One region of the Aneurinibacillus thermoaerophilus genome, then DNA from elsewhere that is predicted to be linked to it. Evidence: riboswitches for the same ligand, from Rfam matches in the RefSeq annotation. Region 1 holds a riboswitch; the other holds the start of a gene.
The links. A riboswitch is a leader RNA that binds a small molecule or an ion and turns the genes downstream of it on or off. The one in region 1 is predicted to bind thiamine pyrophosphate.

Region 1 (5,549 bases):
TCTGCAAAGAAAGGAACAACCAATTTTTCGGTAACGAGCATTTTAGCAGCAGTAAAAGCAAGTACCCCTGCTCCAACATAAATCAAAATCGGGAAGCGCTCCATTAATTTGATGATAATTTGACTGCCCCAAACAACGAGCGGAATGCTTATTAACAGACCGAGCACGACCATGCCCATATGTCCCTGAGCGGCTCCCGCTACCGCCAGTACGTTGTCAAGACCCATCATCACGTCAGCGACAATAATGGTACGAATGGCTCCCAACAACGATGAACTGCTCTTAATATTTTCTTCTTCTTCCTCGCCAATAAGAAGCTTATACGCGATCCATACAAGAATCACGCCGCCGACAAAATGCAAGCCCGGAATTTTCAACAGCCAAACGACAAAGATTGTAGCCAGCGCGCGTATCGCAATTGCACCGGCTGTCCCCCAGATAATCGCTTTTTTCTGCTGCTCTTTCGGCAAATTGCGAGACGCGAGCCCGATTACAATCGCGTTGTCGCCGGCCAGTACCAAATCAATAATAATAATGGAAAAAAGCATGGAAAAAAATTCTGTGGATAAAAAATCCATTACAATCATCCTCCTCTCAATATTTTCTACTGTGTGAAAAGCAACCTAAAAAAATGGATTTCTTTCTAAAAAACACAAAAAGACCTTGCCGAATACGGCAAAGGTCTTGCTTACAACATGAATATGCTGCCGATAGAGCCGGGGTTCCCGCCGAGTTCCCGTAATGACGACCCTATCGTTTTCAAAGCTACTCCCCTATGGGCTTATTTACTTTTAACTATAAAGTACAATGTATTAGGCTTACTGTCAATCCGACATTTTGGCTATAAACGAGGAAATAGAAGGATACAAAAAGGGAGGCGTTCACAAGAACACGTCTCCCTGCCCCTCTTATTTCTTATTTCTTATTTCTTCTCTTGTATATTTCTTCTATCTTGCGGCGGCGTTCTTTGCGCAACTGCTTTTCCCGTTCAAGCCGCATTTTCTTTTTATAACCTGGCTTTACTTTCGGCGGCTTCGCTTTGGCGCGTCCGCCCTGGCGCTTCTTCTCCGTCTCCTTCGCTGCGACCTGCTCCGTTGTTTTCGCTTCCTGTGCCTCTATCGTGACCGCTTCGTCCCGCTTGCGCAGTTTTCGTTCCTCACGTGGCTTGCCGCCAAGAAACTTCTGCTCCACGCCGCCGCTAATCGCCCGAGCGAAGCGGTTGAACCACTGCTTCTGGCGCGGCGAAACTAAAGAAATGGCTTCACCTTGCTGCCCGGCCCGGCCAGTACGTCCAACACGATGAATATAACTTTCTAAATCGGAGGGCATATCGTAATTGAATACATGGGTAATCCCTTCCACATCAAGGCCACGCGCCGCAATGTCTGTAGCGACAAGATACTGGAATTTGGCCTGGCGGAACCGCTCCATAATCTGCTCCCTTTTCTTCTGGGTCAAATCGCCATGCAATGCCTCCGCTTCGATTCCGTTTTCTTGCAGGCGACGTACCAGTTCATTTACCCGTTGTTTTGTATTAGCAAAAATCACAGCCAAATACGGACGGGCCTCCTTGACAAGTTCCATTAACACATCCGATTTATCGCTCTGATTTACTACATAATATGATTCTTTCGTATTTTCTGCCGTAATCTGCCGCTTTTCAATCCGCACAATTTGCGGCTGATTCATAAAACGATGAGCAAGCTTACGTACCGCATCCGGCATCGTCGCCGAGAACAATAATACTTGCTTTTTCTGCGCCGTCTGAATGAATACCTCTTCCACTTCTTCCAAAAAACCCATCTCTAGCATTTTGTCCGCTTCATCCAGCACGAGCATTTTGATGCGGCCGAAATGTAGCGTTTCTCGGCGCAGGTGATCAAGAATACGCCCCGGTGTACCGACCACGATATGCACCTGGCCGGACAACTTGCTAATCTGGCGCGCAATATCCTGTCCGCCGTGTAACGACAATACATGTACGCCCAAATACTTGCCCAAATCGGCAACGTCGTCTGCAATCTGAATAGCAAGCTCCCGCGTCGGCGTCATAATCAGCGCCTGCACATCTTTCTTTTGTATCTCTAACATCTGAAGCATCGGGATAACGAAAGCGGCGGTTTTACCCGTTCCGGTCTGCGCCTGACCAATAACATCTTTGCCTTGAAGCGCAAGCGGAATCGCTTCTTTCTGAATCGGTGTCGGTTCTTTATAATACAGATCCGCAATCGCTTGCAGAATTTCCGGTTTTAACTGAAAATCCGCGAATGAACTCATAGCTTCCTTCCTTTCTTCGCAAAAACAAACTATTTTTTATTCTACCCGAATTCTCTTAATTATTTCTACCCAAAAAAGGAAAACAGGAACAAAACTTCCCGACGTTTGCTCCTATTCTTCATTCTTTCTAAAAATCGAAAATTAATTCTGAATTTTATTGATATAAACTCATTTTATAATAAAAGCATCTTCACATGCTTTTCTAAATCTATTATAATGATAAAAAAATATTATATAGAAAGCACTACTAGGGGAGCCCGATGAGCCGGGCTGAGAATGAAACGCGATGAAGTTTCTAAACTCTTGGGACCTGATCTGGTTCGTACCAGCGTAGGAAAGTAGTCGGCATTTAATCCATTCGTTACTGTAACGTACAGGCCGGGTCCCAGCATAAGATCCCGGCTTTTTTTAATGTACAATGACTAAGATTTAGGAATAAAAACTCCGCCTCTTCTTCCTGCGCTTACGCCCACCGTCCATTTCTTCCTAAGGAAGCGTGTGGAACGGGAGCGAGATATAAAGAGGTATGCAAATGCAAAAACATGTTTTTCACGTAATCAGTAGCGGCAAACAATCGCTCGTTGAAGCAAAACAAATCATTGCAAATATTCATCCCTATATTGATGCCTTCCACTTGCGGGAAAAGCAGCGAACCGCACGCGAACTATGGGAGTGGACGCAAACGCTCGGCAAGGTCGGACTTACGCGCGAAAAACTAATCATAAACGACCGGGCCGATGTTGCCCTTGCAGCTGGAGCTGTCGGGATTCAAACGGCTTATCACAGTCTTCCAGCCCCGGTTATGCGCCACCTCGCCCCTTCTCTCCTTCTCGGTGTCTCCGTACACAGCGTAGAGGAAGCAAAGGCGGCAGAAGCAGCAGGGGCGAATTATGTATTATTCGGCCACGTGTTTGCCTCCGCTTCCAAACCAGGACAGGCAGGCCGTGGGCTAGCGGCGCTTCGGGAAGTAGTGGAAAGCGTTTCCATTCCCGTCATTGCCCTTGGAGGGATCACACCAGAAAATACAGTAGAGATACTTGCAACCGGCTGCACCGGCATCGCGGTACTGTCAGCTGTCATGCAAGCGAAGGAACCTGTGCTTTCTGTGCAACAATTTCAACAGGCCATCAGCCAGGTACGAACATCTCCACGTCACGTCTGGCCGACGGCAAAAACGGAGGGATCACATTGAAAAAACAACAGGACGCCGTCATTATCGGCGGCGGAATTATTGGCGTCTCCATTGCCTATCAGTTGGCCAAGCGCGGAAAAACAGTCACCGTTCTTGAAAAAGATACCATCGGCGCGCATGCTTCGAGCGCAGCAGGCGGCATGCTAGGAGCGCAGGTCGAATTTTCTGAGCCGGGACCATTAGTAGAGCTTTCTCTACGCAGCCGCAGCCTATTTCCCGATTTGCAACAAGAACTATACGCTGTTTCGGGCATTGATATCGGACTTAATCATGCGGGAATGTTGCGTGTTGCTTGGACAGAAGAAGAAGGCGACATGCTAAAACATCGGGCAAGTTGGCAGCATGACCTGGGCCTGCGTGTCGAATGGCTGGATCGAACCGAAGTAAAACATATTGAACCCGCTGTCAGCGACGAAATGAACGGAGCGCTCTATTTGCCGGATGATACGCAAGTGTCCGCGCCGGATCTTACACGCGCATTCGCTGTCGCCGCCGTCAAACACGGAGCTACGATTCTCGAGCGTTGTGAAGTGCTGGATATCGAAGTCGCCGATGGACAGATCACCAGGCTTAGCACTACGCAGGGGCCATTTACAGCCGAACATTACGTGCTCGCCGCCGGAGCCTGGAGCGGACGAATCGCGCGTAAACTTGGCCTATCTGTTTCCGTTTTTCCGATCAAAGGCGAAGCGTTCTCCGTACTATGCATGCCGCAGCCAATCCAGAAAACCATTTACTCACACGGATGCTACATCGTTCCGAAAAGCGGCAATCGCTTACTCGTCGGTGCATCTTCCGCGGACTGTGGATTTGACGAGCGCTTGACTTTAGGCGGTTTGCAGGAATTGATGACGAAAGCGGTGCGTCTTCTGCCGGCGCTCAAAGATTGCACGCTCGAAAAAACGTGGGTTAGTTTGCGCCCACAAACCAATGACGGCCTCCCTTATTTCGGTTCTGTCTCTTCCTGCAAAAATTTGCTAATCGCCACAGGACATTACCGTAATGGTATTCTTTTGAGTCCCCTGACCGGGGAGATCATCGCGCAAATGATTGCCGGGGAGGCTCTGGACGTTGAACTTGCCCCCTTTTCCGACAAACGTCATGTCCCTGTAACTTCATAAGAGAGGAAGGTGAAGCCGCATGACTTTGACAATCAACGGCGAAACGCAAACCGTTCCCGACACAATTGAAAACGTACGGCAATTGCTTGAGTACTTACACATCCAAAACCGCATCGTTATTGTGGAAGTGAACCGCGAAATTTTGCAAAAGGAACAGCACGCCGTAACTAGGCTTTCAAACGGCGACACGATTGAATTAGTACACTTTGTTGGTGGAGGTTGATACATATGCTTAAAATTGGTCCCTACGAATTTTCATCCCGCCTGCTGCTCGGCACAGGAAAATTTCCAGATTTTGAAGTGCAACGCCGCGCGGTGGAAGCTTCGGAAACGGAAATTTTGACATTTGCCGTTCGCCGGATGAATATTTACGACCCAGCACAACCGAACTTTTTGGAACAGCTCGATTTAACCAAATACAAACTTCTGCCCAATACAGCCGGAGCCAGCACAGCGGAAGAAGCGGTTCGCATCGCTCGTCTGGCGCGCGCATCCGGATTGTGTGACATGATTAAAGTAGAAGTGATCGCAGATACGAAAACTTTGCTGCCGGATCCACTCGCCACGCTAGAGGCGACTAAAATCCTTGTAGAAGAAGGATTTGTCGTATTGCCATACACAAATGACGATCCGGTGCTGGCCCGCCGCCTGCAAGAAGCCGGGGCACATGCGGTGATGCCAGGCGCATCCCCGATCGGCAGCGGACAGGGAATCCTTAATCCGCTTAACATCAGCATCATCATCGAAGAAGCTACCGTGCCAATCATTATTGACGCCGGAATCGGCACGCCATCCGACGCAACGATTGCGATGGAACTCGGCGCGGATGGTGTGTTGTTGAACACGTCAGTCTCCGGCGCACAAGACCCTGTAAAAATGGCGGAAGCCATGAAACTGGCTATTCAAGCCGGACGACTGGGCTTTGAAGCGGGTCGAATTCCGAAGAAACGATATGCCCA
Region 2 (5,549 bases), 1.6 Mb from region 1:
AGTCTAGCGTAAATTCCTCTCATGACTGAAGTCACGAGCATCCTTTACGCAAAACATGAAATTTGAAACGGCTGATATACACCTGAAGCACTTCTGCTTTCTTAAAAATAATCTACTTTTTGTTTTCGGTTGAAGAAAATAAAAGCCGTTCATACATGCTAAAAAAACGCTTCAATGTGTATTGATACTTTTCTAAGGCTTGAGACCACGTATCAAGGTATTCATTTCCTACATCAGTGATAGAGTACATCCTTTTGGGAGGTCCCCCGCTGGAAACTTCCCAACGTGATTGCACAAATTTTTCACTCTCTAACTGCCGCAAGATCCGGTATACATAACCAGGATCAATAGAAGAAAATCCGAATTCTACCAAATCATGAACAATTTGATATCCATAGTTACTCATCCGGCGGAGCAAAAGCAAGACACAGGGTATCAGTAAATTTTTCGGCGCGCTCGCGCTACAGACGTAAACTTTATCTTTACTATGTTCGTTTTTGCTATTCCCCATAACATACTTCTCCCCCTTATCGTGTCCTATTCATTTCACTATACGAACAACCAAACAGAAAAATAACATATATTTTTTAATTTTTTAAAGATTTTTGTTTGTATATTTTACCTACCATACGTAATATAAAAGTGAGAGATTAAAAACAGGAGGGATTCGCGTGGCATCCAATCAAACGTTCGATCCAGTGCAAATGTGGAAGAGTTGGTACGACCTTGTGGAAAAAACTTTCGGGAAAACGATAGACGATTTCATTAAGACAACAGAATACGCGTCTATGATCGGAGAATATCAAAAATGGTTTTTTTATTCCCAGGAGCAATACAAGAAGATGGTAGACCAAATTCTCAATGAAAATAACCTGCCCAGCAAAGAAGAAATTGCCCGCGTCGCCCAACTGGTCATCCAGTTGGAAGAAAAGGTGGAAAAACTGGACGAAAGATTGGATGATGAAATATTGTCAACACTGAACGAAATCAAAGAAACACTGAAAAAGAGTAAAAACGCAAACCAAAAAGCAACAATATAAATATTCAGTAAAATTTCAGTAAGATTCTATAAATAAGGCGAGAGGTCAGGAATAGGCAACAAAAAAGACACGAGCCTTTTCTGTTACGAGCCTGACCCCTCATTTCTTCTTTCTATACTTACTGCAAAACACGCCCATTTATTTCATGCCTTAAACATCGTTGCTTCCTTCTCTTCGGTACGCCCAATGGTTGGTTGGACCGTGGCCGTGTCCGATACCGAGCGGATGACTAATAGCGGCCGTAATGAAGACCTTTGCCTGCTTTACTGCCTCCCGAACGTTTTTTCCAGAGGCGAGCCCCGCCGCGATGGCGGCCGCAAACGTGCAGCCGGTACCGTGCGTATGCTGCGTATGGAATCGTTCAGCGGACAATTCTACAAACTCGCGCCCGTCATACAACAGGTCGGTCACAATGTCGTCTGTGCCGTGTCCACCTTTAATTACTACATGTTGCGCTCCCCAATCGTGAAGCAATTTAGCCGCTTCTTTCATCTCTTCTTTCGTTTCAATCTTTTCCATGCCTGTCAACACTTTCGCCTCCGGAAGATTAGGAGTAACGACCGTCGCAAGCGGCAGCAGATGTTCCTTGACGGCAGCCACCGCTTCCGTAACTAACAAAGGGGCACCTCCTTTGGCAACCATGACCGGATCGAGCACATAATTACGCACATTATATTCCTTGAGTTTTTTTGCGACCGTTTCAATAATGATGCTATTAAATAGCATCCCCGTTTTTACTGCGTCCGTCCCGATATCCGAAAGCACCGCATCCATTTGCTGCGCGATAAACTCAGGAGGAACTGGAAACACGCCGTGTACCCCCTGCGTATTCTGTGCCGTAAGTGCGGTAAGTACGGACATGCCGTATACACCAAGCTCCTGAAATGTCTTTAAGTCCGCCTGAATACCGGCGCCGCCGCCGCTATCAGACCCTGCTACTGTTAGTGCTTTATGCACTGTCATTATACACACCTCTCTTCGCTGTCTGCTTCCTGCATTTTCCCTTCATATACAAAAAACGCCCCCCGGTGGAGTGGCGTGTGAGATGCATATATAAGCGCAGCTACGCGGCATCACCCGTCCACTTCCCTCCGCCGGCATTATCCGGATCAGGTTCTAAGGGTCGAAGCAAGCGCTTCTCTCAGCCCAAGAGCTCCCCTAGTGGCGGTTTTCGTATTGAGTTCATTCCAATGGTACTCCTTCTACGCCAAAGCGTCAAGAAGAACCAGAAAAGAATCATCCTCTCTTTTTGACTCTTTTACTCTTCCATAGTCGACAGATCACCAGTCGGCAGACCAAGCTCCCACGCTTTTAGCACACGACGCATAATTTTGCCAGAACGCGTCTTTGGAAGCTTGTCGCGAAATTCGATCTGGCGCGGTGCCGCATGTGCAGCAAGACGCTCTTTAACGAAAAGACGAATTTCTTCTTTTAGAGCGTCACTCGCCTCATATCCTGCACGAAGCGTAATAAACGCCTTAATAATCTCTCCACGCACCGGATCCGGTACCCCGATTACGCCGGCTTCTGCCACCGCCGGATGCTCTACCAGTTTGCTTTCAACCTCAAATGGACCAACACGTTCGCCGGACGTATTAATGACATCATCCACGCGCCCTTCAAACCAGAAATAGCCGTCTTCATCCATATACGCAGAATCACCAGAAATATACCAACCAGTTCTAAAGTATTCTTCATACTTAGCCGGATTGTTCCAGATTTGGCGCATCATAGCCGGCCATGGTGGCATAATCGCGAGGTTCCCCATTGTATTCGGCGGCAATTCATTGCCTTCGTCATCAACAACCGCCATCTTAATGCCGGGCAACGGCTTCCCCATCGAACCCGGACGAATCGGCATGGAACGGTAGTTTGCGCAGATGGTCGAACCCGTTTCTGTCATCCACCAGTTATCATGAATACGTAGGTTCAGCACATCCAATCCCCAGCGGATAACTTCCGGGTTAAGCGGCTCTCCCGCTGAAAGAATATGCCTCAAATGGGAAAGGTTATACCGTTTCGGCAATTCATCCCCTTCACCCATCAGCATACGAAATGCGGTCGGCGCACTGAACCACACGTTCACTTTATATTTCTCCAGCGTAGCGTACCAATCGGCTGGCTTAAAGCGTCCACCGCGCAGCACAACCGTCACACCGTTCAACCACGGCGCCCACATACCCGCTGATGTTCCGGTTACCCATCCCGGATCCGCCGTACACCAGTAAACATCACCTTCGCGCAGGTCGTATACCCATTTTCCGGACAGGTATTGATGCACCATGGCATCATGCACCTGATAAACGCCTTTCGGCTTACCGGTGGAGCCCGATGTGTAATGCAACAGCATGCCTGATTCACGCTCTACCCACTCGATTATATATTCATCGGATATGGACATTAGTTCCTGATACAACGTTTGATTTTCTGCTGTTTTTCCTTCGGCTCCGACAAGAATCACGTGTTTTAATTCCGGCAATTCCTCCACAGGAATGCGATACAGCAAGGACTGTGTCGTTACGACAGCCACGGAACCGCTGTCCAGCAAACGATCGCGCACCGCATCCTCCATAAACGCTTCAAACAGCGGACCCGCGATGGCACCGATGCGTACAATTCCAAGCAAAGCAATATACAGCTCGGGACTGCGCGGCATAAAAATAAAGACCCTGTCACCTTTTTTTACACCTTTCGCCTTCAATCCATTAGCGAATCGGCAGGACAACTGACGCAACTCCGCGTACGTGTATCGTTCTTCCCGCTCTCCATCCATATAAAGCAACGCGATCTTATCGCCATTTCCTGTATCTACATGCCTATCAATCGCCTCGTATACAATGTTTACGTTTCCTGTTTCATGCCAGGAAAAATTCTTCTCCACTTCTTTCCAATCCATGGTACGAACGGCTTCCTCGTAATTTTTTAAATTTGCCGTTTCGTCAAGCATCATAATATCCTGTAGTCCTTCTTTTGTAGCCATGATTTCTACCCCCATCCCCAAACGAATGCAATTTTCCCCAAGCCCTTATCGTTCTATCTATATGTCTTGGTGTTTGTATACATCTTGTTATATAACAATGTACTACATGTATTCGACAAAATAAAGCGTTTACCTTTTTAAAATTATGATTTTTTATATTTATTTTAGTTTTCATTGATGTTTCCTTTACGCTTAATATGCTGTTAAAAGCAGCTGTTAAAATTCACCGTTCATACGATCGAGGTGCCAGCCAAACGCTATACCTAACCGCACGCTTGCGGAAAGGAGGATAGCTATGAGAAACTTTACTCGATACGCGGTAGGCGGGCTGGCTGTCATTTTTGCGGGTGCTTGCTTTCTTCTGGCCCAGCCAGAACAAAGCGAAGCCCCTCCAAAGAAACCGGACACTTCATCTGTTTCACAACAGACAAAACCACATAAATTTTACCGCATTAACTACATCAGCGGACTGAATGAAACACGCACCAGGCTGAACAATAGTGAACACGTCATCACAATTCATCACAACAGCAATGAAACAAGCCACTACATGAAACGCGAAGTGACCGTAAAATTCAAGCGTCCGCCTTCTCCCACCGAGCTCAAACAAATGATACAGGCAATTAACGGCTGGGAAAAAGCGCGATTCGGAAGCATGTATATTTTCAAATCGCGAACCATGTCTGCCGACGAACTGATCGCATATTTCAACAAGCGGCCAAACGTGCAGTTTGCGGAGCCAAACTATCTTTTGCTTCCCAACGCAACGCCAAACGATATGCTTTATCCACGCTACCAATGGAATATGCCTGCCATTAACATGGAACAAGCTTGGGACATTAGCAAAGGGCGAGAAAACGTCATCATCGCGGTCATCGATACAGGGGTCGATCTGACGCACCCCGAATTCCAGGGCAAGCTTGTCAAAGGCCATAATGTGCTCAACGACTCCGATCGCCCTCAGGACGATAACGGCCACGGCACGCATGTCGCCGGAATTATCGCTGCCAAAACAAACAACCGTGAAGGAATTGCAGGCATTGCTTGGAACAATAAAATTATGCCTATTAAAGGTATTGGAAGCGACGGAAGCGGCTCATCGTTCGATATTGCCCGCGGTATCATTTGGGCAGCCGATCACGGAGCCAGCGTAATTAATATGAGTGTGGGCAATTATCACCCGTCTAACGTACTACATGATGCGATCAAATACGCATTTAGTAAAAACGTTGTCATGGTGGCGGCCAGCGGAAACGATCACACCTCCCAACCGAGTTTTCCCGCCGCATATCCGGAAGTTATCAGCGTCGCTGCGATTGATTGGCAAGGAAATCAGGCGAATTTTTCGAATTACGGTTCCTACATCGACGTAGCGGCGCCAGGCGTGGATATTCCAAGCACATATGTGCAGGGTGACTACGCCTCCCTTTCCGGTACTTCCATGGCGTGCCCACATGTCGCCGGGTTAGCCGGGCTTATTCGTTCGCTAAACCCGGAACTAAACAATAGCGAAGTTATGAAAATTATAC

Region 2: another riboswitch for thiamine pyrophosphate. It lies ahead of thiD (bifunctional hydroxymethylpyrimidine kinase/phosphomethylpyrimidine kinase); the one in region 1 lies ahead of K3F53_RS04640 (thiamine phosphate synthase).

What each region holds. Positions count from the first base shown of each region.
Region 1 covers NZ_CP080764.1:853,425-858,973, reverse strand. The annotation lists gene K3F53_RS04650 (TerC family protein) at 1-578, opposite strand, end outside; gene K3F53_RS04645 (DEAD/DEAH box helicase) at 916-2,277, opposite strand; TPP riboswitch at 2,517-2,631, shown strand; gene K3F53_RS04640 (thiamine phosphate synthase) at 2,810-3,469, shown strand; gene thiO (glycine oxidase ThiO) at 3,466-4,590, shown strand; gene thiS (sulfur carrier protein ThiS) at 4,610-4,813, shown strand; gene K3F53_RS04625 (thiazole synthase) at 4,819-5,549, shown strand, end outside.
Region 2 covers NZ_CP080764.1:2,484,111-2,489,659, forward strand. The annotation lists gene K3F53_RS12945 (helix-turn-helix transcriptional regulator) at 113-511, opposite strand; gene K3F53_RS12950 (restriction endonuclease subunit S domain-containing protein) at 672-1,040, shown strand; gene thiD (bifunctional hydroxymethylpyrimidine kinase/phosphomethylpyrimidine kinase) at 1,191-2,003, opposite strand; TPP riboswitch at 2,110-2,210, opposite strand; gene acsA (acetate--CoA ligase) at 2,299-4,020, opposite strand; gene K3F53_RS12965 (S8 family peptidase) at 4,316-5,549, shown strand, end outside.